Regions from separate parts of the Glacieibacterium megasporae genome, predicted to be linked through region 4. Evidence: predicted binding sites of a transcription regulator. Region 4 holds the regulator's gene; each other region holds the start of a gene.
What was found. The regulator LexA, encoded in region 4, represses DNA repair genes until DNA is damaged. The targets are predictions, from matches to a motif close to GTTCCNCNCTTGTTCT.
Positions count from the first base shown of each region.

Region 1: KTC28_RS19410 (ImuA family protein) is a predicted target of LexA. The motif match lies at 2,395-2,410, and genes of this name have one in related genera.
Region 2: KTC28_RS15555 (ATP-dependent helicase) is a predicted target of LexA. The motif match lies at 1,816-1,831, and genes of this name have one in related genera.
Region 3: KTC28_RS02725 (Panacea domain-containing protein) is a predicted target of LexA. The motif match lies at 2,000-2,015, and genes of this name have one in related genera.

Region 1 covers NZ_CP081849.1:226,856-230,842, reverse strand. Annotated here, with positions in the region: gene ligD (DNA ligase D) at 1-275, opposite strand, end outside; gene KTC28_RS19425 (DUF5961 family protein) at 384-620, shown strand; gene ku (non-homologous end joining protein Ku) at 700-1,572, shown strand; gene KTC28_RS19415 (hypothetical protein) at 1,573-2,124, opposite strand; gene KTC28_RS19410 (ImuA family protein) at 2,429-3,190, shown strand; gene KTC28_RS19405 (Y-family DNA polymerase) at 3,111-3,987, shown strand, end outside.
Region 2 covers NZ_CP081848.1:3,314,586-3,318,572, reverse strand. Annotated here, with positions in the region: gene KTC28_RS15555 (ATP-dependent helicase) at 1-1,764, opposite strand, end outside; gene KTC28_RS15550 (EF-hand domain-containing protein) at 1,907-2,215, opposite strand; gene rsmD (16S rRNA (guanine(966)-N(2))-methyltransferase RsmD) at 2,273-2,815, opposite strand; gene KTC28_RS15540 (pseudouridine synthase) at 2,812-3,876, opposite strand.
Region 3 covers NZ_CP081848.1:582,889-586,875, reverse strand. Annotated here, with positions in the region: gene KTC28_RS02730 (oxygenase MpaB family protein) at 568-1,656, opposite strand; gene KTC28_RS02725 (Panacea domain-containing protein) at 2,140-2,568, shown strand; gene KTC28_RS02720 (hypothetical protein) at 2,576-3,034, shown strand; gene KTC28_RS23230 (helix-turn-helix transcriptional regulator) at 3,054-3,212, opposite strand; gene KTC28_RS02710 (hypothetical protein) at 3,453-3,987, opposite strand, start outside.
Region 4 covers NZ_CP081848.1:2,729,721-2,733,707, forward strand. Annotated here, with positions in the region: gene KTC28_RS12750 (ComEC/Rec2 family competence protein) at 1-786, shown strand, start outside; gene KTC28_RS12755 (DUF1330 domain-containing protein) at 869-1,162, opposite strand; gene lexA (transcriptional repressor LexA) at 1,613-2,296, opposite strand; gene KTC28_RS12765 (molybdopterin molybdotransferase MoeA) at 2,332-3,534, opposite strand; gene moaC (cyclic pyranopterin monophosphate synthase MoaC) at 3,531-3,987, opposite strand, start outside.

The sequences.
Region 1 (3,987 bases), on a different replicon from region 4:
CCCTCGAAGTCGCCATAGTCGAGCGGATGATCTTCGACCTCCATCGCCATGCGCTTGTCGGACGGGTCGAGCGACGGTGCCTTCGGCACAGCCCATGACCGAAAAGTGCCTTCGAACTCGAGGCGAAGGTCGAAGTGGAGGTGGCTCGCTGCGTGCTTCTGAATGACGAAGCGCAGCGCCTGCGACGGCACGACCTTGGCGTCGTCGCCCGACGGCTCGGCGGTCTGCGCGAAGTCCCGCATGCCTTGGTATTTGTCGAGCTTGGTCGTGGCCATCGGCGCCTCGGTAGGACTGGTCGATAAACGTCCGACAATCACAATGATCGCACTTGATCGATGAGTCGATTTTCTCGTCGCGGCGTTGAGGGTGAAGGAGAACAGACCATGCCTCAAGCCGCGACCCGCCGGTTCAGCGTCCACGCCCGGCACATCGACCAGCATCACGCCCGATTGCTCGACGAGGCATCGTTCGAGGCGGCGGCGGTCGCCTACGTCGAGGATTTCCATCCACCCATCGCCGACGACAACGAGATGCGGGTGATCGTGCGCGAAGTCGGCACCAGCCACGAGCATTGCTTCACCATCGATCTCGAGACCGGCGCGACGACCCCCTGCGGGTGACGATACCGGGCGGGAAACGATTTCGCGCGAGGGTCGTTGATCGATCCTGGCGCCCTCGTCCGCGCCGCGAGGAAGCGACATGGCGTATCGTCCAAGCTGGCAGGGTCATCTCAAGCTCTCACTCGTGACCTGTCCGGTCGCGATGTATACCGCGACCAACGCCGCAGGCGACGTCCACTTCAACCTGATCAACCCCGAGACCAACAACCGGATCAAGATGATCACGACCGACCCCGACACGGGGCCGATCGAGCGGTCGAAGCTGGTCAAGGGCTATGAGGTATCGAAGGGCGAATACATTCTGCTGACCGACGACGAGATCAAATCGGTCAAGCTCGAGAGCACCAAGACGATCGACATCGAACGCTTCGTCGCCGGCGACGAGATCGATCGGCTCTATTGGGACAACCCCTATTATCTCGCGCCCGACGGCAAGATGGCGCAGGAGGCATTCGGCGTCATCCGCACCGCGATGGAGAAGTCGGGGCAGATCGCGCTCGGGCGCATCGTCATGGCGACGCGCGAGCGGATTCTGGCGCTCGAGCCGCGCGGCAAGGGTATCCTTGCCTACACGATCCGGTCCGACGCCGAAGTCCGCAAGTCCGACGAGATCTTCGCCGGCATCAGCGACGACAAGGCCGACGCCGGGATGATCGCGATCGCCGAAAAGATCATCGAGCAGCGCGAGGGGCCGTTCGACCCGAGCCAATTTGTCGACCGTTACGAGAAGGCGTTGAAGGACCTGATCGAGGAGAAGAAGAAGGGTCACAAGCCCGCCGCCGTTGCCGAGCCCGACAATACCAACGTCATCGACCTCATGGCGGCGCTCCGCGCCAGCCTCGAGGGTAAGAAAGGTGCCGCCAAGTCGGGGGCCAAGGATGCGGCGAAGGACGACAAGGCCACGGCCAAGAAGGCGCCGGCGGCAAAGCCGCGGGCGCGCAAGGCCGGCTGATCAGCCGGTGCCACCGGCCTTCCGGTAGGCGGTCCGCGCCTCGACGACAGCACTGGTCGCCTGTTTGCGCTGCTCGACATACCGTGCCTGCGACGCCTCCCGTTCCGCATCGAGCTCGTCCTGCCGTCGGCGGAGTTCGGCCTCCTCGCGCTTGCGGTCCTCGTCGACGTGGCGGAGCGCGGCCTCGGCCTTGTCGAGCGGCCTGCGATCCGCAGGCTTCGTCTTTCTAGGCGGCTTAGCGGGCGGTTTTTGGGGATGGACGTCCTCGGCCCACTTTCGCGGCGCGTCGGGGATCTCGGGAAGGCCACGGGGCTTCAGTTCGAAGGGGTTTGTGGTCCCGATCAGCCGCCGAAGCGGCACGCCGGGCTGCGCCCGCGCCGCCTCGACGGCCTGCGCGTCGTCCGTCTGCCTCGCCTGGCCGCTGGCGAACAGGTTTTGCCGGGTGCCCCACGCCTCGAGCGCTGCCGTCTGGCTGCGCGCCGCGACGACGGAATCGTAGAAGCCCATCTGGGCTGAGAATACCTTGAGCTTGGGATCGACCGCCTTTTTCATCAAGCCACTCCGAATTACCTCTCGATGTTGTGGGTTGTCCCCTCGCATCGCGCTACTCCGAAATCACCGTCGATGGATCCGCTATCCGCCGACCGTGTCATCGTCGCCGGGGACGCGCCGCGCTGTAGATGACGATCGAGTGGTTCCCACCCCCGAGAGCGTCGATCATCTAGGCGCCGACGACCACTCCATGATGCTGAATTCAGTCGCCGACCCAACGCGCTGAAGGGCCGAAGACACAACCCGGCTTGACGTCGGCGGTCGTTGATAAGAACATAGAGCGAACAAACGAGTCGCGCTTTTCATGTCCGCCATCGCATCCAGATCAGAATCGCTGTCGCGTCTCCGGGAGCATCTCGCTGTCGTCGAGGGCGCGACCCGGCATTCCGCGCTCGGCTTTTCCGTTGCCGCGCTCGACCAGAGGCTGGCGGATGGCGGGCTCCACGCTGCCGCGGTGCACGAGTTCGCTCCGGCCGCGGCGTCGCTGGGCGACGATGCGGCGGCGACCCTCTTCATCGCCGGCGCCGCCGCGCGGTTTGCCGCCGACGCCGACGCACGCGTGCTGTGGGTCGTCGGTCGCTTCGATCTATATGCGCCGGGGCTCGAGCAGGCGGGACTGACGCCGGCCAAGGTGCTGTTCGCCGAAGGACGCGACGACAAGGAGGTCCTGGCGCTCATGGAGGACGCGCTCCGGCACGGCGGGCTCGCCGCGGTGGTCGGTGAGGTCAAGCGGGCCGACATGATCGCGACGCGGCGCCTCCAGCTCGCCGCCGAGGGTGGCAGGACACCCGCGCTGTTGCTGCGGCGCTGGCGGCGGCGTGGCGTCAGTCCGTTATCCGAGCTGTCCGCTGCGACGACGCGGTGGCGGATCGCCTGCGCACCGTCGGGGCGGCTGCCGGTTCCGGGCGTCGGCCGCGCTCGGTGGCTCGCCGAACTCGTCCGCCAGCGCAACGGCGATCCCTTCACCCTCATTGTCGAGGCTTGCGATGACACGGGTCGCCTCGCTCTACCTGCCGATGCTCTCGATCGAGCTGATCCGGCGGACAGAGCCTCGCGCGCAGCTTGAGGCTCGCGCTCGATCTCTTCAGACGACGCACGGATGCCCGACGTCGGCGGTCGGGGGGTGGCGTCCGGGGGCCCGCTGGTCGCATGGCGACGATGCACCGGCCGGTTCGCCTCAGCGGTGGCGGGGGGCCGCCGAAAGGACCGCGCCCTCGATCAGGCCGCTGATTCTGGCCGAGCAGGTCGGCAACAAACAGTCCGTCGCGTCCTCGTGCCCGGCGGCCGTCGAGATGGGGCTCGTCCGCGGGATGACCGTCGCGCAGGCGCGTATCCTCGTGCCCGATCTCGACGTCCGTCCATCTGACACCACCGCCGACATGGAGATGCTCGGCAGGCTGGCGCTTCACGCGGTCCGACATTGGACGCCTACGGCGGCCGTGAGTGGCCTGGATGGGCTATGGCTCGACCTGACCGGGGTGACGCATCTCCACGGCGGCGAGGAGCGCTTCTGCCGCCGCGCGATCGGTCTATGCCGCCGTCTCGGTTTGACCGCGCGCATCGCAGTCGCGGGTTCGCCCGGCGCCGCGCATGCGCTGGCGCGGTTTGGAGGGCAGCCCATCGTCCGGATAGCGTGCGGCGGAGATGCCCAGGCGCTGGCGGGTCTGCCGCTGGCGTGTCTGCGGCTCGTTCCCGAGGCGCTCGCCGCCGCCGCGCGGTTCGGCCTGGAGACGGTCGGCGATCTGCTGCCGCTGCCGCGCGGCCCGCTTGCCCGGCGGCTTGGGTTGGCGAGCATTCGCCGCCTCGATCAGGCATTGGGGCGGATCGCCGAGCCCATCGTCCCGCTTGTGCCCGAGCAGGCAT
Region 2 (3,987 bases), 580 kb from region 4:
ATAGGCGAGGCGGCGTTCCTCCTCCAACGACGCGTTGCCGCCCTCGTCGAGCGAGCGCTGCGACGGGAAGACGCCTTCCTCCCAGCCGACGAGGAAGACGTGGTCGAATTCGAGGCCCTTCGCCGCGTGGAGGGTCATGATCGTGACGCGCTCCTCGTGATCGGCCTTGTCGTTCTCCATGACGAGGCTGACGTGTTCGAGGAACGCGGTCATTGATTCGAACTCGTCCATCGCGCGGGTAAGTTCCTGGAGGTTCTCGAGCCGCCCATCGGCCTCCGACGTCCGCTGGTTCTGGTACATCGCGATATACCCCGATTCCTCGAGGACGATCCGCGCGAGTTCGGCGTGGGGCAGGGTGTCGACCTGGTCGCGCCACCGCTTGAGGTCGGTCATGAAATTGCTCAGCGAGCGTCGCGCCGCCGGGGTGAGTTCGTCGGTCTCGATCAGCGCGTTCGCCGCCGACGACAGCGGCTTGTTCGTCGCGCGGGCGTGGGCGTGGAGCGACTGCATCGCCTTGTCGCCGAGCCCGCGCTTGGGCGTGTTGACGATCCGTTCGAACGCCAGCCCGTCCGATGGCTGGACGACGACGCGGAGGTAGGCGATCGCGTCGCGAACCTCCGCGCGCTCATAGAAGCGGAAGCCGCCGACGATCTTGTACGGCAGGCCGGTGGTGATGAAGCGGTCCTCGAACTCGCGCGTCTGGAACTGGGCGCGGACGAGGATCGCCATGTCGTTCAATGACGCGCCCTCGCGCTGGAGGCGCTCGATCGCGTCGCCGGTCAGCCGCGCTTCCTCGGGGCCGTCCCAGACGCCGACGACCTTGACCTTGTCGCCCGAGTTGCGCTCGGTCCACAGAGTCTTGCCGAGGCGTCCCGAGTTCTTGGCGATCAGCCCGCCGGCGGCGCCGAGGATATGCGGGGTCGAGCGGTAATTCTGTTCGAGGCGGATGACAGTCGCGCCGGGAAAGTCGACCTCGAAGCGGAGGATGTTGGCGACCTCGGCACCGCGCCACGAATAGATCGACTGGTCGTCGTCGCCGACGCAGCAGATGTTGCGGCGGTCCTGCGCGAGCAGCCGCAGCCACAGATACTGGCTGACATTGGTGTCCTGATATTCGTCGACGAGGACGTATTTGAAGCGCCGCTGGTATTCCGCCAGCACATCGGGGTGGCTGAGGAAAATCGTCAGCATGTGGAGGAGCAGATCGCCGAAATCGCACGCGTTGAGCGCGACGAGACGCTCCTGATAGCGCGCATACAGCGCGACCGATCTGTTGTCGTAGCCGCCTTCCTCGGTCGCGGGGACCTGCGCCGGGGTCCAGCCGCGGTTCTTCCAGCGGTCGATCAGCGACGCCAGCCCCTTCGCCGGCCAGCGCTTGTCGTCGACGTTCGCCTCGATCAGGACCTGCTTGAGCAGCCGCAACTGGTCGTCGGTGTCGAGGATCGAGAAGTTGCTCTCCAGCCCGACGAGCCCGGCGTTGCGTCGCAGCATGCGCGACGCAACCGAGTGGAAGGTGCCGAGGAACTGCATGCCTTCCGCGCTCCCCCCAAGCAGCAGCCCCATGCGATGCTGCATCTCGCGCGCCGCCTTGTTGGTGAAGGTCACCGCAAGGATCTCGGACGGCCACGCTCGCCGCGTGTAGATGATGTGCGCGAGGCGGCTGGTCAGCGCGCGGGTCTTGCCGGTCCCGGCGCCGGCAAGGAGGAGCACCGGGCCTTCGGTGGTCAGCACTGCCTCGCGCTGCGCCGCGTTGAGACCGTCCATGTACGGCGGTTCGGGGGCCGGGGAGTGTGGGGCGGGCGAGGCGTGCATCGCTGAACACATAGGGAACGGCGACGCGTTTGTCACGATGCGGCTTGCCCGCGCGCGATGTTCGGACCGAAGCTTGGCCGGTCAGGGCGGCGGACTAGTTGCCCTTCGCCTCACGCATCGCGCGCATCTTCTCGCGACCGGCCTTGAGCTCGTCCATCGTCAGAAAGCCGTCGTGGTCGGCGTCCATCATGTCGAAGCCGCGTTCCTGGCGGCCGGCGGCGAGCCACTCGGCCTTGCTCACTTTGCCGTCGTGGTCGGTGTCCATCGCCGCGAACCGCGTCGCCATGCCTTCATGCTGGCCCGATGCGGGGGCAGCTTCCTGTGCCGCGACTGGCATGCCGACGACGACGGCAAGCGCGGCGACGAAGGTGGCGACGAACGCGACGAATAAGATGCGGCCCATGGCAGTAGCTCCTCGACTATGCCCGAGATACGCGCACCCCGGCGGCGATCCCCCGAGTCAGTCGGCGCGAAACAGATGGAGCCGCGCCTTGCCGTGCGCGCGGACGGTGTCGAGGGTGAAGCCCGGCGGTTCGAGCGCTTCGCCCTTCGCCGTCTCGACCGACACCCATGCGTGCGGTGCGACCCAGCCATATTCGAGCAGCCGGGCGAGCGCGGGCAAAGCATGGCCTTCGCCGTACGGTGGGTCGAGGAGGATCAGGTCGAACGCGGCAGGGGCACGGCCGATCGCCTGCACAGGCTGTTGCAGCACAGTCGTCGCGGCGTCGGCGCCACATTTCAGGATGTTGGCGCGCAGCGCAGTCACCGCCGCCTTGTCGTTCTCGACGAAGGTCGCGTGCGCCGCGCCGCGCGACAGTGCCTCGAGCCCGAGCGCGCCGGTCCCGGCGTACAGGTCGGCGACGCGCAGCCCGTCGAAGTCGCCGAGGCGGCTGGCGAGCATGGAGAACAGCGCCTCGCGCGCTCGTTCGCTCGTCGGTCGCGTCGCTTCGCCCGGCGGCGCGACCAGCGGCCGCCCGCGATATTGTCCCGCGATGATCCTCATTTGGCCTTCGACACCGATTTGCGCAGCTGGTCGATCGCCTGCGGGTTGACCTCCTCGACCGCGCGCGCGGGCAGGTCGCTCAATTCGAACGGGCCGTACGCGACGCGGATCAGCCGCGAGACCTGGAGGCCGAGGAATTCGAGGACGCGGCGGATCTCGCGATTCTTGCCCTCGGTAAGCGTGATCGACAGCCATAGGTTGCGCCCGGTCCGGCGCTCGATGTCGGCGTTGATCGGGCCGTAACGCATCCCGTCGATCTCGATACCCTCGATCAGCCCTTCGAGGATCGCCTGCGTGACTTCGCCGTAAGCGCGGACGCGGTAGCGGCGCGCGACCGCGTTGACCGGCAGTTCGAGCTGTCGCTTGAGCGCGCCGTCGGTCGTCAGCAGCAGCAGCCCCTCGGTATTCATGTCGAGCCGTCCGACCGGCACGAGCCGCGGCAGTCCGGGGGGCAGCGCGTCGAAGATCGTCGGGCGGCCGCCGGGATCACGGACCGTCGTCAGGAAGCCCGCGGGCTTGTGGAAGCGGAACAGCCGCGTCGCCTCGATCGCCGCAACCGGGCGGCCATCATACGTCACGCCGTCGAGCGACGAGATGATGTGCGCAGGGGTCGTCAGGACGGTGCCGTTGATCGCGACGCGCCCCTCGGCGATGAAGCGCTCGATGTCGCGACGCGATCCGACCCCGGCGCGCGCGAGCAATTTGGCGATCCGCTGCGGCTCGATCTTGCCGGGGGCCGCCGCCGCCGCTTCGGCGCGCGCATTGCCGCGGTCGCGACGCGGGGCGTTGTTGGCGCGCGAAGGCTTGGCCGCTTCGTCGCGGGCGCGGGGCACCTTGACCGGACGCCCGCCGAACGGATTCGACGTGCTCCCCGCCTCGGGGCGCTTGAGCATCGGGCGCTCGGCCTGGTTGGCGCGGCGATTGGCCTCGCGCGGATTGGTCGACAGCGGATCGCCGCCGGCGGGCTCGCGGCGGCGGACGGGAGGCCGGGGACCGGCGGGGGGATCGATGGGCGGACGGCCCGGAGGGCGGCCGCCGGTGCGGCGCGGGGGCTGTGACATGCGGCGTTCGTGGAACGAGAAGCGCGAATTGGCAAGGTGCGCGCGCTATCGCTCGACCAGCCCGCGAAGCGACCCTAGCAAATACAGCGCCTTGTCCCGAACGATTGCTAT
Region 3 (3,987 bases), 1.8 Mb from region 4:
GAATGTTTGCCGTTGTCGAACGGGCGACAAACCGCTTTTTAAGTCAGACTGGCATCGCTGATTTTCATTGAGTTTTGGGAAGAGACTTCAATGGGATGGGTGAAGCGGTAATAGTTTTACTTCAAGATCCCAAGGGCGCGTTTTCGCCTATGAAGCAGCGATTGCTGCCCTAAAGTGGTATAACAGCAGTGAGGGTCGACAACGTACTGTCTGGATGATCGCACCTAACAATCGGGCATCTTTGATTCTTGTGGAAAAGCTGGTTCATTCCGTATGAAAACGTCGTTAACAGCGGTGGTCCGTTCCTAACGCTGGACGGCATCTCGACCCGTGGCTGACCCCTCACTTCATGCAGAATGTGCAGGCAGGTTGGCCTTCTTGTTTGGAAAAGGCGATTGGAAAACGGGGATATGATGGTCGTGTTGTCGTCGCGAAAATAGGCGATTTCAGATTTAATCCCTCCTGTTCTTCTCCCCAATCCTATAGTCATGCACGTCGGGGCCGATCCGCATTGGTCGCGGTTGCTTCCTGCTCCGACCGATTGTGGACGACGGGTTCAACGAGTAATCAGGTCATCATCGGTCGATGACGCCGCTCGTGATTCAAGGACCATCGCAAGATCGCACCGACCCCTCGCGCGCCCACGCGAACGAGCGGCCGTCGATGAAACGGTATCTGTAGGTTGTGCATCGCCGCCGCCCAGGGCTGTAGCAGGTCGATCCCCGCCTCCATCATCAAGCGCGTCGCCGGCGCGGTGCTCGGGATCGGGGTCGGGGCGGTGAGGAGAATGCGGGCGATCTCGCGACTGCGAGCGGTCGCCTCGAGCTGTGGGCGGACGGCCTGGAAATAGGCTGCGACTCCGCGGCGATCGAGCGGCACATCGGTAGCGCCCAAGGCCCGGGCAACGGCGGCGGTTTCGGCGAAATAGCGATCCTGCGCCGCGCCCGGCATCGCCGGATCGCGATATCGGATGTACGCGCGTAGGAAGGCGTCCGCGCCGGCGACATGAACCCATGTCAGGACGGCCGGATCGTTCGCGGAATAGGGCGTGCCGTCGGTCAGCGTGCCGCCCACATGGTCGTGGATGCGCCGGACCCGATCGATCATCATTCCGGCGGTGGTATGCGAACCATAGGTCGTCCCCGCGATGAACTGGGCCGTCCGTTTGAGCCGACCGATCAGGTCCCGGCGGAAATTGCTATGGTCCCAGACACCAGCCGCCGCCACCGGATGCAGCATCTGCGTCAACAGGGCGACGACCCCACCGATCATCATAGCGGTGAAGTCGCCATGCACCGTCCACGCCGCACCGCCATAGGGTACGAGGCCCGGCTCGGCCGCCACGCGGACGAACCCTGGCGTATCGGACTTCGAGCCGATGAGGTCGTGAACGTATCCGGCTATCAGGGTGCGTGGATCGGCCATATCGCTAACATAGGTCGGGAATTCCCCGACGCGAGGCATTGCGTGCAAACAATGCGCGTCGTCGTTTTCAGCGGTTGGCAGGTGGCGCGCTGAGCGACGAGCCTTCGCGCGACGGCTCGGTTCTAGCCGATCGCATCGACCGCAAACAGGGCGAGGTAAACCCGGCAACCTGCGCAATCTACAGGTCCTCTCCGGTCTATCGTCTTTTCGGTTTCGCAGGTTGAAGCGCATCCCGACTGGCCGGGCGTGACCCGGCGTATCTGATCCCGTCGCCCCGCGCTGTGCGATCCCGGCTCGCATTACATTCGGTCATGCTGCCCGTCGCATGGAAGTCGCCGAGTATCAGGCGCCGGATCCGGTTGCGATCGTCGGAGGATCACCGTCGGCTGAAGATGATCCATCTTTCGAAAGCGGAATGTCCGGCTGCGATTTGCGATGCCGACTGAGCCGAAGGCCACCCGGCTATTGGATCCGGAGCCGGATTCACGGTGCCTGCCGTGATGTCGGGGGGTTCCACGGTCACAAGCGTTCCTGAAGGCAGTCGGACGCTGATCGGAGAAATGCGAAATCAAAAAGAACGAGAGGAAAACGATGAAGGCGCTTACGATACTGATATACGCTCTGACCCGTCGCTGGATGACGAGCCGGGCTGGACGACGGGAGGGCACAGCGCTACCGAGTGATCGAGATTTGCATCCGAAGGGGGAGCGACGAGTGGCGGACCTGTTCGACGTGTCGGCATACATCCTGTCTCAGACCGGGCCGATCACGTCGATGAAGCTGCAAAAGCTCGTTTACTATTCGCAGGCGTGGTCACTGGTTTGGGACGAGCGGCCTTTGTTCGCCAACCGAATAGAGGCGTGGGCCAACGGCCCGGTGGTGCCAGACCTCTTCCAGGCTCATCGCGGTGAATTCATCATCGCTTCCGAGCCGACTGGTCGGCTCGAGCGTCTCTCGAAGGACGATAGAGAGACCGTCGATGGCGTTCTGGCGACCTACGGTGATAAATCGGCCACTTGGCTCAGCGCCCTGACGCATAACGAGCAGCCCTGGATCGAGGCCCGCATTGGTCTTCCCGATGGTGAGCGCGGCTGTCGTCCGATATCGCATGGAGCGCTGACAGACTACTACGGCAACCTCTGAGCGCACTTTGAAGAACGCCAGATTTCGTGCCGAACCGGATACTACGAAGCTCGCGAAGCTGGTTTCGCCTGAAATCGCGAATGGCCGGGTTTCCTGGCGCTTCTGCGCTTGCGACCGGAAGGGTCCCTTCGCCTGGGGGGCGGGAACCGACGGAGAGTTCCGCGATCTCGTCGATCAGCTGCACAGCTTCGAGCACCTGAACTGGAACGATCTGATGAAGGGCGGGTCGCACCCGGTCAAGGTCAACGACCTGAGCAAGGCGGCCCGCGATCAATTGCGCGTCATCAATCGCGACGACATCGACGAACTGGTCAGTCTGCGTATGAGCGCGAAAGGCCGCCTATGGTGCGTCCGCATTCCAAATACTATAATAATGGAAGTGCTCTGGTGGGATGCAAAGCATCAAGTCTATCCTGTGTATAAGGACAAGGCCGATCAGATAAAGAAGAGGCGTCAAGCGAGCTGATAGGCCTGATAGCTACGTATCACTGCGGAGTTTGCACGATTCTGGTGATGAGTTGTGCTTGACTGGCAGTTTCGGTCTTACGGAAAACACGGTTGAGATGAAAGCGTATGGCGTTGATACTGACGCTGTTGCGGGCGGCATACTCCTGAGGGCTTTGTCCGTCGACCAGAGCGCCCACGACGCGTGCCTCTGTCGGAGTCAAAACGAACTACTGCGCCCAGTCGGTCGGTGCCCAAAGACGGTGCTTCACAGACACCGCTGCCAATGGTGATGATCATTGCAGCGTCAGCAAAGGCGGCGCCAATAGTCGGAAAGGTCTTTGGCGTGACCAAAGCGGCCAGAACCGGCTGTTCACGACCTGATCTATCGGCCGCCTGGAAAGCGAGGTCCTCGCGCGACGCGGTCAGGCTCAGCTTCGTCAGTCTCTGCTGACTGATCGGGTCGACGAACGCCAATTTCCCCCAGCGGTCGTAATCAGACCGGCTACCTCAAAGTGCACAGCACGGCCGGTGATCGACAGAATATGGCGATGCTTATCGAGCGTGATAAGCGCGTAGCGTGACCGGTTCGCCGCGGCTCTAGCTGCGCTTGCAGCCACCTCGACGCTGGCGATGCGGTGGCTGATCCGCCCAGCTCGTTGGATGTGCGGGCCAAGCACCCGCAGGCCTCGCCGTAGTAGGGTCAGGTCGCGATCCCCAGGACCGAAAAGCATCAGCCCCAAACGTTCGCCGTCGCGCCGATCGAGCATCAGGCAAAACGTCCGATCGAAGCTCAATGCTGCGAGAAAATTCTTGTAAAGGCTCGTCGCGCGCAGCTCTTCACGCGACAGGAATTCGTCGGTGTCGATGAGCGTTCCGTTCGGTGCCGGCCATGCCCGCTGCGACCAGGATTTATTAAAGGCGAAGACCGAAGTATAGAGCGCTTCGATGTCAGGCCCGACGTTCGTCGTCGCG
Region 4 (3,987 bases):
GCGCTCGGCAAGTCGATGGACGCGCTGATCGCGCTCGCGGTGTGGGTCGCCGGGTGGCCGGGGTCGGTCGTCCGGGTTGGGTTGATGCCGATTACCGCGTACGCGCTGCTCGTCGGCGGCGGGCTGTGGCTGTTCATCTGGCAGGGTCGCGCGCGCTGGCTCGGCGCGGTGCCGGTGGTGATCGGTGCCGTGATGGCGCTGACCTCGCACCCGCCCGATCTGCTCGTCAGCGCCGACGGCCACCATGTCGCGGTTCTGCTCGACGCGTACGACGACGAGGGGCCGCGGCTGGCGCTGCTCCGCGACCGTACCGGCGACTATCTCCGCGACGTCTGGGGCGGGGTCACCGCGTCGACCGCCGACGCCGCGATCGCCGACCTGCCGAATGCCGACTGCACCGTCGACGCCTGCGTCGCGCGGGTCGGCACCGGGCGGAGCGCGATCCGGCTGCTGGCGACGCTGTCGAAGGACCGGATCGGCCAGCCGAAGTTCGGCCCGGCGTGCGCCGCCGCCGACATCGTCGTCAGCGAACGGCGTCTCCCCGGCTGGTGCAAACCGCGCTGGCTCAAGCTCGACCGGACCGCGCTCGAAACGAGCGGCGCGGTTGCGATCTGGCTCGCGGGGCGGCGGGTCGAGACCGTCGGCGAACTGACCGGCGACCATCCGTGGATGCCTCAGCCGCGTGTCTGGCGACCTCGCGCCGGGGGCGCGAGCGGTGCCGGGCGGGCTTTGCGCGCAGGCCGACCCGCAGAGGCCGCGCCGAACCCGGACGAGCCTACCTATTGAGTAAGGCAAGCGACCGCATTGCTCGACTGCCGGCTTCGCGAACGATGCACGCGTAGCGTCCAGCTATAGCTCGTGTTCGTGGTCAACCATGTGATGTGAACGCGAACATATCGCCCGAGGTCGCCGCAAGCCGTGCGGCCTTGTAAGGCGCATAATCCGGGTCCGAAATAAAGTCCTCGGTCGCGGCTCGTGAGGGAAATGTCAGCAAAACGATCGAGTCGAGATCCGGCCCGTCACCTTCGAACCGCCGAATGCTTTCCGACACCGCGAAGTACGCGCCACCGTGCTTACGGATAATCGCCGGTACGTTCGCTGCGTAATTCTCTACCCATGACATGTCGTGGACCTTGATCGTCACCAGAACAAACTCGGCCATTGCGCACCCCTCGTTGCAACTCGCATCTGTCGACGATTCTAACTATCCAAAGTGGATATCGCCGCATTGCTGATATGCGATATTTGAGGAATGAGATTTAGGCGTGCATTTCGACCGTCGCATTTAGCGATGGTGAGGTCAGCGCTGGCCAGTATGCCTTCGCCTAATCGATCGCCAGCATTCAGATTTCGTACATTGCGGCATGAAGTTTCAGCGGCGTCATTCGCTTCGGTCCTGCGTCGCCGCGACTAGCCACCATCACGGCGGACTATGCCATCAGCCTGGACGCCGCGATGTGACCCATCGTAAGTTCTAGCTTACAGAGGCGGATTAATTCTTCCTAAAGTCGATAATTCTGCCGCGATTGCTCGAACTGCTAGAGACAAACCGCCGGGAACGCCGACAACAAATGTCAGCCCGCTAAACGCCGGATCGCGAGGTCGATCTTCGTCAGGCGTATCGGCGCAACAGTCCCGCAAGCTTGCCCTGTACGCGCACCCGCGACGGCAGATAGCGCTGGGTCGAATACATCGTGTTCGCCGGTTCGAGCTCGACCATACCCTTGGCATGCTTCAGGATCTTGAGCGTCGCGTCGTTGCCGTCGACCAGCGCAACGACAATGTCGCCATCGCGGGCGGTGTCGCAGCGACGGACCAGTGCGTAATCGCCGTCTAGGATACCCGCATCGACCATCGAGTCCCCCGATACTTCGAGCGCATAGTGATCCCCCGGCCCGAGCAGCGCTGCCGGAACCGACAGCAACCGGTCGTCCTCGAACGCTTCGATCGGTTGCCCGGCGGCAATCCGGCCATGAAGTGCGAGCGTGACGATATCGTTCGCCGGGGCCACCGGTGCCACCCGCTTGCGGAAGTCGGCGTGGACGACCTCGCCCTTGGGCGCACTTACAGCGCGCTGGACCGCATCGGGCATGCGCAGCACTTCTAGGGCACGCGCGCGGTTCGGCAGGCGGCGGATGAAGGCGCGTTCCTCGAGCGCGTTGATCAGGCGGTGAACCCCCGACTTCGACTTGAGCGCCAGCGCCTCCTTCATCTCCTCGAACGACGGCGACACACCACTCTCGTTCAAGCGCCCGTTGATAAATGTCAGCAGGTCATGTTGCTTGCGCGTGAGCACTGTCGTTCTCCATCCCAGGAACCGATGCAGAACGTTTAGGCAACACTAGATATGGTGTCAAGCATGATGCAGTCCACCATCGCACCCGATTTGGTTGCTTCGGCATACGGTTCGCGGACGATCAGGACATTGCTGTCGGCGAGGACGCGGAGCATCGCGCTGTCCTGTGCCGACGCGGGTGCAACGACGCCATCGATCAGCCGGGCGCGGAGATAGTCGCGGCGGGGCCCGTTGGCTTCGAGGTCGACGCCGAGCCGGGCGGGGACGCTGCCCGGCAGGGGATAGAGGTCGCCACCGAGCGCGCGGAGCAACGGCACGACAAATAGCGTTGCGCAGACGAACGCCGACACTGGGTTACCCGGCAGCCCGACGACGCGGGTCGCGCCAAGCATCCCGGCGAGCATCGGCTTGCCGGGCCGGAGCGCTATCCGCCAGAAGTCGATCGTCGCGCCCATCTCGCGGAGGACCGGCTGGACTAGGTCGTGGTCGCCGACCGACGCGCCGCCGATCGTAACGAGGACGTCGGCGTCGGCCTGCGCCGCGATCGCGGCGGTCAGCGCCTCGCGTGTGTCGGCGACGATGCCGCCGTCGATGACATCGGCGTATTTGCCGAGTAGCGCGGTGAGCATGACGCCGTTCGAGCTGACGATCTGGCTCGGCCCCGGCGCGACCCCGGGCGTTACGAGCTCATCGCCGGTGGCGAGGATCGCGACGCGCGGGCGGCGGTGGACGGGGAGGGCGGCGTATCCGGCGGCGGCAGCGACGCCGATCCGCGCCGGGGTGACACGTGATCCCGCTGCCGCAACCGACTGTCCGGCGGCGAAATCTAATCCTGCGCGACGGATGTGCGCGCCCTCGCGCGGCGGCCCGTCGCCGGTTAGAGTGACGATGTCACCATCGCGCGCCACGTCCTCCTGGACAACGACGGTGTCGGCCCCGGCGGGCAGCGGCGCGCCGGTGAGGATGCGGACGGTCTCACCGGGACCGACATGGCCCGCAAAGCTGCGCCCCGCCGCGCTCTCGCCGGTCAGCCGCCACGGCCCGGCGCGGTCGGCCCAGCGAATCGCGTAGCCGTCCATCGCCGACGCGGCGAACGGCGGCTGGGTGAGCTTGGCGACGACGTCGGCGGCGAGAATGCGGCCCAGCGCGGCGGCGAAGGGAACGGTTTCGGCGGGGAGGGGAACGACCCCATTGAGCAGCCGCGCCTGCGCCTCGTCGACGCCAAGCAACGGCTTCACTCGGCGGTATCCGTGTCGCCGTCGACGCGGGCGCTCCAGTCACCCGACTTGCCGCCGCGCTTGGCGAGCAGGCGGATGCCGCCGATCGTCATGCCGCGGTCCATGCTCTTCGCCATGTCGTAGACAGTCAGCAGCGCGACCGAGACCGCGGTCAGCGCCTCCATCTCGACCCCGGTATTGTGTGTCGTGCGGACCGTCGCGGTGGCGCGGATGCCCTTATCCTCGATGACAAGGTCGACCTCCATCCCGCTGATCGGCAAGGGATGGCATAGCGGAATCAGCTCGGCGGTGCGCTTCGCCGCCATGATCCCGGCGACGCGCGAGACGGCGATAACGTCGCCCTTGGCGAGGCTTGCGGAGCGGATCGCGGCGAGGGCGGTGTGGGCAATCCTGATCGTTCCCTCGGCGACGGCGATGCGCCCGGTAACGGCCTTGCCCGAGACGTCGACCATC